DNA from 2 places in the Kocuria sp. 2SI genome. Region 1 is predicted to be linked to the other one. Evidence: riboswitches for the same ligand, from Rfam matches in the RefSeq annotation. Region 1 holds a riboswitch; the other holds the start of a gene.
The links. A riboswitch is a leader RNA that binds a small molecule or an ion and turns the genes downstream of it on or off. The one in region 1 is predicted to bind S-adenosylmethionine.

Region 1 (7,344 bases):
CAGGCTCCCGCCCTGCTCGGCGGCCTCGGCCAGCTGCTCCAGCAGGCGGCCGGGCGCTGCGGCGAACTGCGTCTGCGCGCCGATCTCGGGCACCAGGTAGTGGTAGTTGGTGTCGAACCACTTGGTCATCTCGAGCGGCTGCCGGGCGTCGTCGCCGCGGGCCAGCACGAACTCCCCGGAGCGGTCCACGGTTCCGGCCTCGGTGCGCAGGTCGCCGAAGCGCGTCGGCACCGCGCCGACGGCGATCAGGGTGTCGAGCACGTGGTCGTAGAGCGCGTAGGAGCCGGGCACGGCCGAGGCCTGCTCCAGGCCCAGCCCCTCGAGGCGCTCGGCGATGGAGGCACGCAGCTCGGCGGCGGAGGACTCGAGCTGCTCCAGGTCGCTGCGTCCGGCCCAGTGCGACTCGAGCGCGCGCTTGAGCTCGCGGTTCGGGCCGATGCGGGGATAGCCCAGGATCGTGGCGGTCGGGAAGGCGGCGGGCTGGGCGTCGTTCGAGATGGTCACTGCGGTCTCCTCATAGGTGCGGATGGGGCGCCCGTCGGCGGGCTGGGATGCGGGGATGAGTCCGGCGAGTCCGGCTGAAGGGGTGGGGCGGGGCAGATCGAGCTGCTCCAGGACGTCCAGGGCGGCCTCGTGCTGGTTGAACGTGTAGAGGTGCAGCCCGGGAGCCCCGGAATCCAAGGCAGCGCGTGCGCTGTGCACGGCACAGCGGACGCCGATCCGGTGGCGCTCGGCGTCCGAGTCGGCCGTCTCGAGCTCGTGGGCCAGCAGCGGGTCCGGCTCCAGGCCGGCCAGGTCGCAGATGCGCAGGTACCGGCGCAGGCTCGTGACCGGCATGATCCCGGGGATGATCGGCAGCTCCACTCCGGCGCGACGAGCCCGGGACACGAAGGCCGCGTAGTCGTCGGCCTCGGGGTAGAGCTGAGTGATCGCGAAGTCGGCGCCGGCGCGCTGCTTGGCCAGTAGCACCTCGAGGTCCTGGTGCACGGAGGTCGACTCGGGGTGCTTGATCGGATAGGCGGCCACGCCGATCGAGACGTTGCCGGCGCACAGCTGGGCGGCTCGGCCGCGCTCGACCGAGCGGATCAGGTCCACCAGATGCCGGGCGAAGGGCAGCTCCTCAGGGCCGGGCTCGACGGCCGGATCCCGGTCCCCGCGCAGGGCCAGGACGCCGCGCACGCCCAGGTCCAGCAGCTCGTGGATCAGCTCGCGCAGCTGCGTCTCCGTGACTCCCGTGCACAGCACGTGGGCTAGGGGGCGCAGCGGGGTCTCGAAGATCAGGTGGGACAGCAGCGCCATGGACTGGACGCGGCGCTGCGGATCGACCGCCGCGGTGACCGAGACGTAGTCCGGCACCGTGGGCGCCAGGGCCTCGATGGTCTGCAGGAGGGACTCGGTGCTGGCTGCGCTGCGCGGCGGGTAGAGCTCGTAGGACAGCGCGGGCACCGTCTTGCGGTGCGACGGCGCCCCCGTCTCCGGGGGACGATCCGAGCGCGGTGCTGGGGGATGGTGATCGGACATTCCGTGTTCGCCTTTCCGTGGATGCCCGATGGAGGGCAGACCACGGGGTGCGCACGGAGGCCCGTGCCGGCGCTAACGATGCGCGGAAAGGCACGGGTCCGGTGGACCACGGAAGTCTGAGAAGACGCTCCATCGGTCCTGGCGGGAGCACCGGTCCCCGCAAGATCCGCGGGGATGGTTGCTGCGACGTCGACGAGCCAGGTCTCTCGGTCGCTCTGGATAGATAGCGAGATAGATACCACCCCAGGCGGCCCTGCTTGTCAACCCCCGAGATCTGCCACGGCCGCCAGGGAGGGGCGCGCGATAGGATCGCCCCGGACCGTCGCGCCCCCGGCCCGTGGCGCGCGATCCACCATGGCCTCCACAAGGCGCGTGGCGCAGCATCCAGACCTCGTGCGGGCCCAGTCAGGAGAGCAGTCGCATGCCAGCCATCTCGATCGTCGGAGCCCAGTGGGGCGATGAGGGCAAGGGCAAGGCCACGGACATCCTCGGCGGCCGCGCGGACTACGTCGTGAAGCCGAACGGCGGCAACAACGCCGGGCACACCGTGGTGGTGGGCGGCGACAAGTTCGAGCTCAAGCTGCTCCCCGCAGGCATCCTCTCCCCGCGGGCCACCCCCGTGATCGGCAACGGCGTGGTGGTCAACCCGCAGGCGCTGTTCGAGGAGATCGACGGCCTCGAGGCCCGCGGCGCGGACACCTCCAAGCTGCGCGTCTCGGCCAATGCGCACCTGGTGGCCCCGTACCACCAGACCCTCGACCAGGTCACCGAGCGGTTCCTGGGCAAGCGCGCGATCGGCACCACCGGTCGCGGGATCGGGCCCGCCTACATGGACAAGATCGGGCGCCTGGGCCTGCGCGCGCAGGACATCCTGGACGAGTCGATCCTGCGCCAGAAGATCGAGGGCGCCCTGCGGCAGAAGAACGAGCTGCTGCTCAAGGTCTACAACCGCCGCGCGTTCGAGAACGACGAGATCGTGGACTACTTCATGGGCTACGCCGAGCGCATGGCGCCCATGATCGTGGACTCCACGCGCCTGCTCAACGACGCCCTGGACCGCGACGAGACCGTCCTGCTCGAGGGCGGGCAGGCCACCTTCCTGGACGTCGATCACGGCACGTACCCGTTCGTGACCTCGTCGAACCCCACCACCGGCGGCGCTTGCGTGGGCGCGGGCATCGGGCCCACGCGCCTGACCCGCTCGATCGGCATCATCAAGGCGTACACGACCCGCGTGGGTGCCGGTCCGTTCCCCACCGAGCTGTTCGACGAGTCCGGGGAGCGGCTGCGCACCGTGGGCGGCGAGTTCGGCGTGAACACCGGGCGCCCGCGCCGCACCGGCTGGTACGACGCCGTGATGGCGCGTCACGCCTCGCGGATCAACGGCTTCACGGACTACTTCGTGACCAAGCTCGACGTCCTCACCGGGCTCGAGGAGATCCCGGTGTGCGTGGCCTACGACGTCGACGGCGTGCGCCACGACGAGATGCCCATGACGCAGACCGAGTTCCACCACGCCAAGCCGATCTACGAGATGTTCCCCGGCTGGTCGGAGGACATCTCGCAGGCCCAGACCCTCGACGATCTCCCGCAGAACGCCAAGGACTACGTCCTGGCGCTCGAGAAGATGTCCGGCACCCGGTTCTCCGCGATCGGCGTGGGCCCGGGCCGCGAGAACACGATCGAGCTGCGCGACCTGATCGACTGACGCCGCCTCGCCCGTGCGAGGACAGGCGCTCGGGATGGTGACAGATCGGCACCCCATCAGCCCTGATGGGGTGCCGATCTGTCACCATCCGCTGCGTCACCGTCCCGCGCGCGGACCGGGCTCGCCCGCCGTGTCGGATAGCATCTGGCAGACCCCTGGGCGTGCTGCGCCTCGTCGTGCATGCAGGCGCCACTGATCGATGCCCGTCGCGGCGCCGTTCGATCCCCGACGTCGGAAGTGACTGACCGTGTCCACACAGAGCACCAGACTGGACCCCGCCTCGGCGCGGTCCGAGGGCGAGGGCCTGCGCCGCAGCCTCAAGACCCGGCACATGACCATGATCGCCATGGGCGGTGCGATCGGCACCGGGCTGTTCGTGGCCTCCGGCAACTCGATCGCCACGGCCGGGCCTGGTGGTGCGCTCGTGGCCTACATAGCGATCGGGCTCATGGTCTTCCTGCTCATGCAGTCCCTGGGCGAGATGTCCGCCTGGCGTCCCACCTCCGGATCCTTCGGCGATCACGCGGCGCGCTACGTCTCGCCGTCCTTCGGCTTCGCGATCGGCTGGAACTACTGGTTCAACTGGGCCATCACCCTGGCCGCGGAGCTCGTGGCGGCCGCACTGGTCATGCGCTACTGGCTCCCCGACGTCCCCGCCTGGGTCTGGTCGGCGCTGTTCCTGCTGATCGTCTTCGGGCTCAACGCCCTGTCCACGCGGGCCTACGGCGAGGGCGAGTTCTGGCTCTCGGCGATCAAGGTGGCCGCCGTCGTCGTCTTCCTGGTGCTGGGCGTGCTGATGGTGCTGGGCATCATGGGCGGCGACGCCCCCGGCTTCGGCAACTGGACCGACGGGCAGGCGCCGTTCGTGGGCGGGCCCATGTCGATCCTGGCGATCTTCATGGTCGCCGGCTTCGCGTTCCAGGGCACCGAGCTCGTGGGCGTGGCGGCCGGTGAGGCCGAGGACCCCGAGCGCACCGTGCCCAAGGCGATCCGCACCGTGTTCGTGCGCATCCTGCTGTTCTACGTGCTGGCGATCATCGTGATCGGCTTCCTGCTGCCGTACACGCACCCGAACCTGCTGGCCTCGGACATCGAGGACGTCGCGATCTCGCCGTTCACCCTGGTGCTGCAGAACGCGGGCGTGGCCTTCGCCGGCTCCGTCATGAACGCCGTGATCCTCACGGCCATCCTCTCGGCCGGCAACTCCGGGCTGTATGCCTCCACGCGCATGCTCTGGTCCATGGCCACCGACGGCAAGGCCCCGGCCTGGCTGGCCAAGGTCAACCGCCGCGGCGTGCCCATGCGGGCGCTGCTGGTGACCTCGTCCTTCGGCCTGCTGGCCTTCCTCACCACGTTCATCGGCGAGGGCGCGGCCTACACCTGGCTGCTCAACGCCTCGGCTCTGGCGGGCTTCATCGTGTGGGCGGGCATCGCCTGGACGCACTACTGCTTCCGCCGGGCCTTCAAGGCGCAGGGGCGGCCGCTGTCCGAGCTGCCGTTCCGCTCACGGTTCTTCCCCGCCGGCCCGATCGTCGCGCTGATCATGTGCCTGCTGGTCATCCTGGGCCAGGGCTACGACGCCTTCGTGACCGGGACGGTGACGCCCATGTCGCTGCTGTCCTCGTACATCGGCCTGCCGCTGTTCCTGGCCTTCTGGATCGGGCACAAGCTGAGCACCAAGGAGCCGGCCGTGGATCCCGCGCAGGCGGATCTCTCGCGCGGCTGAGCCGCCGGCGCACGTTGCAGGGAGGGCCTCGGGAGACCGAGGCCCTCCCTGCAGCCTGCGGGGCTCAGGCCAGGAGGATCGTGAGCAGGCTCAGGGCGCCGAGCACCACGACGGCTGCGCTGATCGCCAGGATCTCCAGCGGATCGGGAGCCGAGGACTCCAGGGCCACGCTGCGCGCCCCGCGCCGGTAGCGCAGCCCCTGCCGCAGCCAGATCCCCAGCGCCAGCACGGCTGCCGCGGCCAGCGGCAGCACCGCGGCCAGGCCGTGATGGGGCAGCCAGCGCAGCAGCAGCGCGGCCGCGACCACGAGCGCCAGCAGCGTCCGGCCCCATGCCAGCGAGGTCCGCTCGGGCTGCAGGCCGGGGTCGTCGTGTGTCGGGCGCTCTCGGGAGCGCCGGGAGCTGCGGGTCGCGATGGGCCCGTCGGCGGCGTCGAATCGGCGGGGCTGGCCGCCGTCGTTGGGGCGGGTCCGGGAGTGCACAGGCCCTCAGCGCCTGATCAGGACGCCGAGCAGCACGCCGGCGGCCAATGCGGCACCCAGAGACAGCACCGGGGCCATGATCGCCAGCGGCAGCGGGGCGCGGCGGCGCATGGCGCGCTCGACCCGCAGCCAGCGCACGCTCGCGGAGATCGCCACGACCATGGACAGGGCGATCAGCCCGGCCGCCAGCACCACGCGCACGGTCTGGGGGATCAGGTCCCCGGCGAGGGCCTCCAGCGCGATGCCGCCGGCCAGCAGGCCCAGGGCCGTGCGGATCCAGGCCAGGAAGGTGCGCTCGTTGGCCAGGGTGAAGCGCGGGTCCGGCTCGCCGCCGCCGCCGAGCAGGCGCGCTGCGAACGGGGACCGTCCGGTCTCGCCGGACGGGCGCGGGGTGCGGTTCATGACCGCCACGCTACCGGGCGCCACACGGTGTCACGGGCTTTCCGGGCCTTCCGGGCTGTCCGCCGGGGGCCATAGGCTTTCCGCTGGACGCCCGACACAGCCACCGCCCGCGGTGGCGAGACCAAGGAGGATCCCCCGTGCGACTCGCGCTCGCCCAGATCGACCCGGCCCCGGCCGTCGCGGCCAATCTGGCGACCATCCGCCGCCACGTCACCGATGCCGCCGCTCGCGGCGCGGATCTGGTGGTCTTCCCAGAGGAGGCGATGCTCGGGGTGGAGTCCGGGGTCAAGGACCGCTTCGCCGAGATCGTGGCGCGCGAGTGGGACACGTTCGTGACCTCGCTGCAGGAGCTGGCGCATCAGGAGCGGATCGCGATCGTCGCCGGAGCCTACGAGCCCTCGGACGATCACCGCCCGTACAACACCCTGGTGGCCGTGGGCGCGGACGGGTCGCTGCTGGCCACCTATCGCAAGCTGCACCTCTACGACGCCTTCTCCTACCAGGAGTCCGAGCGCCTCCGCCCCGGGGATGCGGGGACGGCGAGCATCGAGGTCGCCGGTGTGCGGATCGGGCTGAGCACCTGCTACGACATCCGCTTCCCCGAGCTCTACCGCGCCCTGGCCGACGACGGCGCCCAGCTCGTCCTGGTGCCCGCGGCCTGGTTCTCCGGCCCGGACAAGGTCCGCCACTGGGAGACGCTGCTGGCCGCGCGCGCGATCGAGAACACCCTGTGGATCGCGGCGGCGGACACCTTCAACGACCACACGGTCGGGCACTCCCAGGTCCGCGATCCGCTGGGCGGGCTCACCGCCCGGGTCGAGGAGGGCGAGCGGCTGCTGATCACCCAGATCGACACCCGACGCGTGGACGAGGTGCGCTCCACCGTGCCGTCGCTGGCGAACCGGCGCTTCCGCCCCGGCTCCCTGGCCGAGCAGCCTCTGGGGCAGCAGCAGGACTGAGTCCCAGCACCGCACGAGTACGACGACGGCCGGCCGCCCCCTGCGCAGGGAGCGACCGGCCGCAGTCATCCGACAGGAGCCGCGCTGATCACCAGATGCGCACGCGCTCCTGGGGGTCCAGCCACATCAGATCGGACTCCGTGGTGCCGAAGGCCTCGTGGAAGGCATCGACGTTGCGCGCCGTCTGATTGGCGCGGAACTCGTTGGGGGAGTGGACGTCGACCGCCAGGCGCTGGGCCGTGGTCTCGTCGCGTGCCTTCTGCTGCCAGATGAAGGACCAGGACAGGAACAGCTTCTGCGCCGGGGTGAAGCCGTCGTCGTCCTGCTCCTCGAAGGCCGCGGGATCCGCACCGGCGCGCTCGCGGGCCTCGTCCGGGTCGTCAGCGGTCTCGACCACGCCGCGGGAGAGCTCCCACGCCTTGTAGGCGATCGACAGCCCTCCGAGGTCGCCGATGTTCTCGCCCAGGGTCATGCGCCCGTTGACCGTCGGCGGCTCCGGGCGATCGGCGAGCTGGTCCGGCACCAGGCCGTCGTACTGGCTGACCAG
Region 2 (7,344 bases), on a different contig from region 1:
GGGCCGGCAGCCACGACCATGCGCCCGAGCGGCGTCTCCACCCAGCGGTGCATGCGCGCCACGGGCTCCGGCAGCTCCATGCCGCGCGGAGGCGCAGGAGTCGGCTCGGGGATTCGTCGGGCGGCGCGCCCGGAGATGTCGAAGTCGCTCATGAGCACCATGGTGCGGTCATGTCCCCGCACGCGCAACGGCCGGGCCCTCCGCAGCGGAGGGCCCGGCCGTCGTCGTGGAATTCCGGCCGCCGCGCACGACGGGTGCCGGAGGATCCGGTCTCAGCTGAGGATCGGGATCTGCATGGGGTACTTGTACGCCAGGCCCTTGTTCGCCTGCATGGCGCCGAGGACGGCGAACACGATCGACAGGATGCCCAGGACGGGAAGCAGGAAGAGGGCCAGGCCGAGGGTGGGAATGGCCAGGATCCAGATCACGACGTTGAGCGCGAACACGATGACGTTGAAGTTGAAGGCGCCCGCGGAGGCATTGCGCACCAGCGGGTCGCGGTCCTTGAAGATGAACCAGATGATCAGCGGTGCCGCGAATCCGATCCAGCCGGCCGAGAACAGGAACAGCACCGGAGCTGCGATGTGGGAGATCAGCGCCCAGGTCCGGGCGTCCGAGGGGCTCAGCGGCTGGCCGCCCTGCTGGAAGGTGGCCTGCCCGTAGTTGCCCTGGGCCGTGTACTGCTGTCCGCCGCCCTGCGGCTGGTCGTAGGCGCCCTGGCCTCCGTAGCCCGGATGCTGGCGCTGCTGCCCGGCTCCGGGGTAGCTGTAGCTCGGCTGCCCGTAGCCCTGCTGCGCGCCGGGGTCCCCGGAGGGCTGGCTGCCCGACTGGCCCTGGTTCGGGCCCCACGACGGCTGCCCGGACTGCTGGGGGTCGCCGCCCTGCCCGAACGAGGGGGCCTCGTGCTGCTGTCCGCCCGGGGCGTTGCGGCCGTCCGATCCGGAGGCCGGGTTCTGGGGATCCTGCGAGCTCATGAAGGCTCCTTCATATGGCGCTTGCATGGGGACCCGCGCGACGGCCGAGCCGAACGCGACGAGGCTGCTGCCCCCAGTGTAGGCAGAGCCCTGCGATCGCCGTCAGGTGACGGCGATCGCAGGGCTCTGCCGGAGCCGGGGAGGCCGCCGCGTCAGTCGCAGTGCCGGATGAGCGCGCCGCCTGTCAGTCGCCGAGCCGGGCGAGCGCAGCGCCCGTCAGGCGCCGAAGGCACGCTCCAGGTCCTCGAGGTGGTCGTCGAGGTCCTCGATCCCGACGGAGAGCCGGACCAGATCCACCGGCACCGCCAGCGGCGTGCCGGCCACGGATCCGTGCGTCATCTCGGAGGGCCAGCAGATCAGCGATTCGACCCCGCCGAGGGAGACCGAGAGCTTGTACATCTTCGTGGACTCCGCGAAGCGCCGGGCCGCAGCCTCTCCGCCGTGCACGCGGAAGGAGACCATGCCACCGAAGCCGTCCATCTGCCGTGCGGCCAGCTCGTGGCCGGGGTGCTCGGGCAGTCCGGGGTAGAGCACCTGCGCCACCTCTGGGCGCCCGATGAGCCACTCGGCGATCCGGCCTGCGGTCTCCTGATGGCGCTGCATACGCAGCGAAAGGGTCTTCAGCCCGCGCGCGGCCAGGAAGCAGTCCTGGGGCCCGGCGACCGCCCCGCCGGCGAACTGCTGGAAGCCCACGAGCTCGGCCAGCGTTCCTCCGGGCGAGAAGCCGCCCACGGCCTCGACCTCCCAGGCCCGGTCCGAGACGACGACCGCCCCGCCCAGCACGTCCGAGTGCCCGCCGATGTACTTGGTGGTGGAGTGCACGACGACGTCGGCGCCGAACTCCAGCGGACGCTGAAGGTACGGCGAGGCGAAGGTGCTGTCCACGATCAGCAGCGCCCCGGCATCCTGGGCGATCTGGGCGATTCCCGTCAGATCGGCGATGCCCAGCAGCGGATTCGTGGGGGTCTCGACCCAGATCACCCGCGTGCCCGCCTCCACAGCCCCGCGGACCGCATCGAGCGAGGTGACGTCCACCGGCGTGTGCCGGATCTGCCAGGGAGCCAGGACCCTGGTGATGAGCCGGTTGGTGCCCCCGTAGCCGTCGGCGCCCAGGACCACATGGTCTCCGGGGCGCAGCACCGAGCGCAGCAGCGCATCCTCCGCCGCGATCCCGGAGGCGAACGCGAAGGCCCGCTGCCCGCCCTCGAGCGCGCACAGCTGCTCCTCGAAGGCATTGCGGGTGGGATTGGAGCCGCGGGAGTACTCGTGGCCGTCGCGCAGGACGTTGATGCCGTCCTGGACGAAGGTGGAGGTCTGGTAGACCGGCGGGATGACCGCACCGGTCAGCCGGTCCGGCTCCTGGCCGGCGTGGACGGCGCGCGTGGTGAACCCGCTCATGCCTGCACCTCCTGGCGCTGGTCGCGGCGCGCGCCGCTCGGCTCGTCCTCGGAGCGCACCGGGGCGCCGTCCGTCGACGATCCCGGGGCACCTTCTGCGGCCGGGATCTCAGCGCCGCGCGCGGCCTCGACGCGCAGCAGCTCATCGAGCGAGGACTGCAGATCGGCGATCAGGTCGTCGACCGCCTCCAGCCCGATCGACAGCCGCAGGGTCTGCCAGCTGATCCCGCCGGCCAGTCGCTGCTCCTCCGAGAGACGGCAGTGGGTCATGGCCGCGGGATGGTTGATCAGCGATCGGACGTCGCCGATGTTGGCCACCAGCTTGAAAAGCCGCAGGGAGTCGACGAATCCGGCCACTGCGGCATCCGAGCACTCCAGCTCGAAGCCGAAGACCGACCCGACGCCCTGGGGGAAGTCGCGCTCGGCGATCTCCCGATCGGCGGAGCCCTCGATCAGGGGGTGGTGCACGCAGCGCACCGCCGGATGCGTGCTCAGGAACTCGGCGATGCGAGCGGCGCTGTCCGAGTGGCGGCGCATGCGCAGGTCCAGCGTCTCGAGGCCCTGGATGATCTGGGAGGCGTTGAACGGCGAGAGCGTCAGACCCAGGTCGTGCACGAACTTGGCCCGGCACAGATGCAGGAACGGCGAGCCGCCGCGCAGCTTCTCGCACAGGCTGATCCCGCCCCAGCGCGCTCGCGGCTCGGTGAACTGCGGCCAGCGAGCGGCCTCGGCCTCCCAGTCGAATCGACCGGAGTCGATCACGACGCCGGCCAGCGACGTCCCGTGCCCGCCGAAGAACTTGGTGGCCGAATGCACCACGATATCCGCCCCGTGCTCGAAGGGCCGGTACAGGATCGGCGTGGCCAGGGTCGAGTCGACGATCACCGGGAGCCCCCGCTCATGGGCGATGCGGGAGATCGCGTCCAGATCCGCCAGCGTGGCCAGCGGGTTGCCGATGGACTCGAGGAAGAAGCCCCGAGTGTCCTCCGTGATCGCCTCCGACCAGGCCGAGGGGTCAGCGGGATCGACGTAGGTGACGGTCGCGCCGAGATCGGCCAGCGTGTCACCGAGCAGGTCGACGGTGCCGCCGTAGATCTTCTCCGAGACCACCAGGTGCTTGCCGGGGCCCGTGCTGATCAGCGCGAGCAGGGCCGCGGCGACGGCGGACTGGCCCGAGCCCATGGCCACGGCCCCCACTCCGCCCTCGAGATCGGCGACCTTCTGCTCCAGGACGGCGACCGTGGGGTTGCCCGTGCGGGAGTAGGTGAAGCCCGGGGTGGTCTGGGCGAACATGGCGGCGGCAGCCGCGTGGTCCGGGAACTCGAAGGCCGAGGACTGGTAGATCGGCACCGGCAGCGTGGCCTGGACGGGGGCGGCAGGGGCGCCCGGATCGGATCCGGCCCGGCCGGCGTGGATCTGGCGTGTGGCCAGCGACGTCGAGCTCTTGAGCTCGTCGCAGGGCGAGGACGTCATGAGAGGTGTCTTCCGTGACGGGGTGCTCTTGACCTGCACGTCCCGCCGGAGCTTGTTCGTGCGCTGCGTCAGGTGCAGGCCGCTTCGTCATCCGAACCACCCTTGAACATGGGGTTGGTGCACAGCCAAGTCGGAGCTTGGCAGCTGTGTCTCGTGAAGCCGGTCCGATACTAGCACCACACCGATCGAGCCGTCAGGACCTCCGTGCGGGCGGGACCAGCAGCAGGACCGCCGCGACCATGGCCGCCGCGCCGCCGAGGGCCAGCGGGATGCCGAGCAGGAAGCGGACCTCCAGCACGGCTGCGGAGAAGACGAGGACGGCCGCGGCGAGGATGCGGACCCACGCCCGTCCGTCCGGCGATGAGGAGCGATCGGGACTCGAAGCTCGCAGCGGCGCGGATCCGTCGGCTCGGGGCGCGGTCGAGGGCCGCTCACCCGAGGGCGATCCTCCGGCTGCGGGCCCCTCCGGTTCGGGCTCGCGGGCGACGATCCGCCCCGCCACGGCCTCCAGGACGCCCAGCGGACGCACGACCAGCAGGACCATCGCCCAGCAGAGCAGCCCGATCGGCAGGCGCCACAGCCACCACTGCGCTGAGCCGGGCACCGGATCCGGGCCGCCGAGCAGCCACCACACCGCCATCACGGCCACGATCACCGGCAGGTGCCACAGGTACAGGGTCGCGGCCCGCGAGCCGACGACCCAGGCGACGGCCTGCGCGGGACGCCATCGCATGAGCCGCTCCAGAGCCGGCGAGCACAGCTGCAGGACGCAGGCCTGAGCCGCGCCGAGGGCGATCATGCACAGCGTGGGCGGGTTCAGGGCCGACAGCCCGTCCGCACCCCACCAGGGCAGGCTCGTCAGGCAGAGCATCACCAGGACCGACAGGGCCGTGATCCCGAGCAGTCTTCCTGCCGAGGCACGAGCGAAGGATCCGTCGTGGCGGAAGAAGCCGATCTGATGGATCGCCAGCCAGACCGGGGCGAAGCCGAGCAGGCCCCACCACGGCCGCTCCGCGGCGATGCGCAGCACCTCGATCGCAGCGCTGAGCCCCACCAGCGCAGCCAGGGTGAGAACGGGCCGGCGATCGTGCAGCCCGTGCAGCAGCGGCACACCGACCAGGCACGCGGTATAGGCGCCCACGAACCACAGGTGCATCCCGAGCCCCCGCAGCGCCATCGAGGCCCAGTCGGCGGGCATCCCCACGAGCGCCGCGAGGGCGCCGGCCAGCGCCAGGGCGACCCACACAGCGCTCGCAGGCACGACCAGGCGCAGCAGCCGGGCGCGCACCCAGGCCGGCCCGCGGACGCCCTCCGCCGACTGGCGCGACCACGAGATCGCCGAGGCGCACCCTCCCACCACGAAGAACAGCGGCATGACCTGCACGAGCCACGACACCGGGGCGTACCAGGAGGCCTCGGTGGGGGCCATGACGCTGCGCAGCGCGCCCGTGCTCGGATCCGTCGTGAGCGTGACCAGGAGGATGTGGAGCACGACCACGGCGATCAGGCAGGCGACCCGAGCAGCATCCAGCGCGAGATCGCGCTGCGCAGGGATGGTCTGCGCAGCGCGCCGGCCGCGGGAGGTGCTCAGCTTCGTCACGTCTCCGATCGTCACACGACGGCGGCATCGCAGGGGGCTCGGCGGGTGCCCGGGAGCGCAGCAGCGCGATTGTGACGTCAGAGCGTCTTCTTCCGCAGGTCGGGGCATCGGATCGCCCCGATGCCTTCTGCCGGAAGGCCTCCGCTGTTACGGTTACCCAAGAGTCATTTAGATATGGCGGATCGGGCATGGATCCGCCTGGATCCGCGCTGTGGCAGGGCTGAGAGACAGCTCCGCTTCCGCCGGTGGGTCTGTACGCGGCACAGCGGATCGCCTAATCTGGACTCGGGTCGCACCACGATGACGTCGGAGACCCTTCCCCCCGCAATTCCGACGATCAGCGCAGGAGCAGCAGTGACTGTCACGAGCACCAGACTGGGCCGGCTGGGATCTCCCCAGCACCACAAGACGCCCCGCTCCCCCATGTGCCATGAGTGCACCACCGATCTCTACCTCAAGTTCCGGGTCTTCCTGCCCTCCACCCGCAAGCGCAGCCGCGTCCCGGGGCTGCGCCGGATCATGGGCCGCGTGCTGCGCTGCGCGGTCCGCCCCGGCGGACGCGTCGAGTACTTCTGCCAGAAGTGCGGCACGCAGCAGCGCCACCTCATCCCGGAGGGCTGGGAGCCCACCTCCAAGGGCCTGACCCCGTGCGATGTCCAGGACCTGGCCTCGGTGTTCATCGCCCCAGGCGAGTCCCTGCCCACGGAAGAGGTCCGCCAGCAGCTCCTGGGCCCGGAGCCCGCACCGGCCGCCCGAGCTGAGAAGACCCTGAGCCTCCGAGAGAGCCGGCTCCCGGCCTGATCCGGCCCGCGCCGGAGCCGTCGCTCTGCGCACCCGTCGGAGGCAGATGACACAATCAGGAGGTCCCCCTCCCGCGGGCGGCTTGAGCGCACCCGCCCTCGCATGCCGCTCGTTCACCGTCGGTTCATTCCGGGGTTGCAGGGTGGACGACGACCTTCTACAGCACCAGCCCGCTCGGTTCGGCGTCGTGATCCTTCCGATCCCCGCGCCGAGAGGCGCACGGAAACGGAGATGACGTGAAGATTGCGATCCTCGGCGGCGACGGATTCTGCGGCTGGCCTGCCGCCCTGCACCTCTCGGAGCGAGGTCACGACGTCATCACCGTGGACAACATGTCCCGCCGTCGGATCGACGACGAGCTCGGCGCGCAGTCGCTGACCCCGATCCGCCCGCTCGTCGAGCGCCTGCGCGCCTGGACCGAGGTCTCCGGCAAGGTCATCGAGCACCGCCACCTCGATGTCGCCGAGGACTACGAGGGCCTGCTGCAGCTGATCAGCGAGGACCAGCCGGACGCCGTCGTGCACTTCGCCGAGCAGCGCGCGGCGCCGTACTCCATGAAGAGCTCGCGCACCAAGCGCTACACCGTGGACAACAACGTGTCGGCCACGCACAACCTGCTCGAGGCGATCGTCGAGTCCGAGCGCGACGTCCACGTGGTCCACCTGGGCACCATGGGCGTCTACGGCTACGGCACCGCCGGGATGAAGATCCCCGAGGGCTACCTGGATGTAGAGATCCCGCACGAGCAGCAGGAGCCGATCCAGCAGCAGATCCTGTACCCGACCAACCCGGGCTCGATCTACCACATGACCAAGTCGCTGGATCAGCTGCTCTTCGCGTTCTACGCCAAGAACGACCAGCTGCGGATCACCGACCTGCACCAGGGCATCATCTGGGGCACCACGACCGCCGAGACCCAGCGCGACGAGCGGCTGATCAACCGCTTCGATTACGACGGCGACTACGGCACGGTGCTCAACCGCTTCCTCATGCAGGCGGCGGTGGGCTACCCGCTGACGGTCCACGGCACCGGCGGGCAGACCCGCGCGTTCATCCACGTCCAGGACATGGTGCGCTGCGTCGAGCTGGCCCTCGAGAA

Region 2: another riboswitch for S-adenosylmethionine. It lies ahead of FFS25_RS12415 (O-acetylhomoserine aminocarboxypropyltransferase/cysteine synthase family protein); the one in region 1 lies ahead of metE (5-methyltetrahydropteroyltriglutamate--homocysteine S-methyltransferase).

The regions. Positions count from the first base shown of each region.
Region 1 is NZ_SCNB01000001.1:112,612-119,955, reverse strand. It holds gene metE (5-methyltetrahydropteroyltriglutamate--homocysteine S-methyltransferase) at 1-1,521, opposite strand, end outside; SAM riboswitch class I at 1,648-1,747, opposite strand; gene FFS25_RS00495 (adenylosuccinate synthase) at 1,943-3,229, shown strand; gene FFS25_RS00490 (amino acid permease) at 3,561-4,955, shown strand; gene FFS25_RS00485 (DUF202 domain-containing protein) at 5,020-5,436, opposite strand; gene FFS25_RS00480 (YidH family protein) at 5,443-5,838, opposite strand; gene FFS25_RS00475 (carbon-nitrogen hydrolase family protein) at 5,976-6,797, shown strand; gene FFS25_RS00470 (M13 family metallopeptidase) at 6,886-7,344, opposite strand, start outside.
Region 2 is NZ_SCNB01000030.1:14,636-21,979, reverse strand. It holds gene FFS25_RS12430 (methylated-DNA--[protein]-cysteine S-methyltransferase) at 1-152, opposite strand, end outside; gene FFS25_RS12425 (DUF4870 domain-containing protein) at 273-974, opposite strand; gene FFS25_RS12420 (cystathionine gamma-synthase) at 1,191-2,372, opposite strand; gene FFS25_RS12415 (O-acetylhomoserine aminocarboxypropyltransferase/cysteine synthase family protein) at 2,369-3,844, opposite strand; SAM riboswitch class IV at 3,894-4,003, opposite strand; gene FFS25_RS12410 (acyltransferase family protein) at 4,038-5,444, opposite strand; gene FFS25_RS12405 (hypothetical protein) at 5,799-6,245, shown strand; gene FFS25_RS12400 (NAD-dependent epimerase/dehydratase family protein) at 6,482-7,344, shown strand, end outside.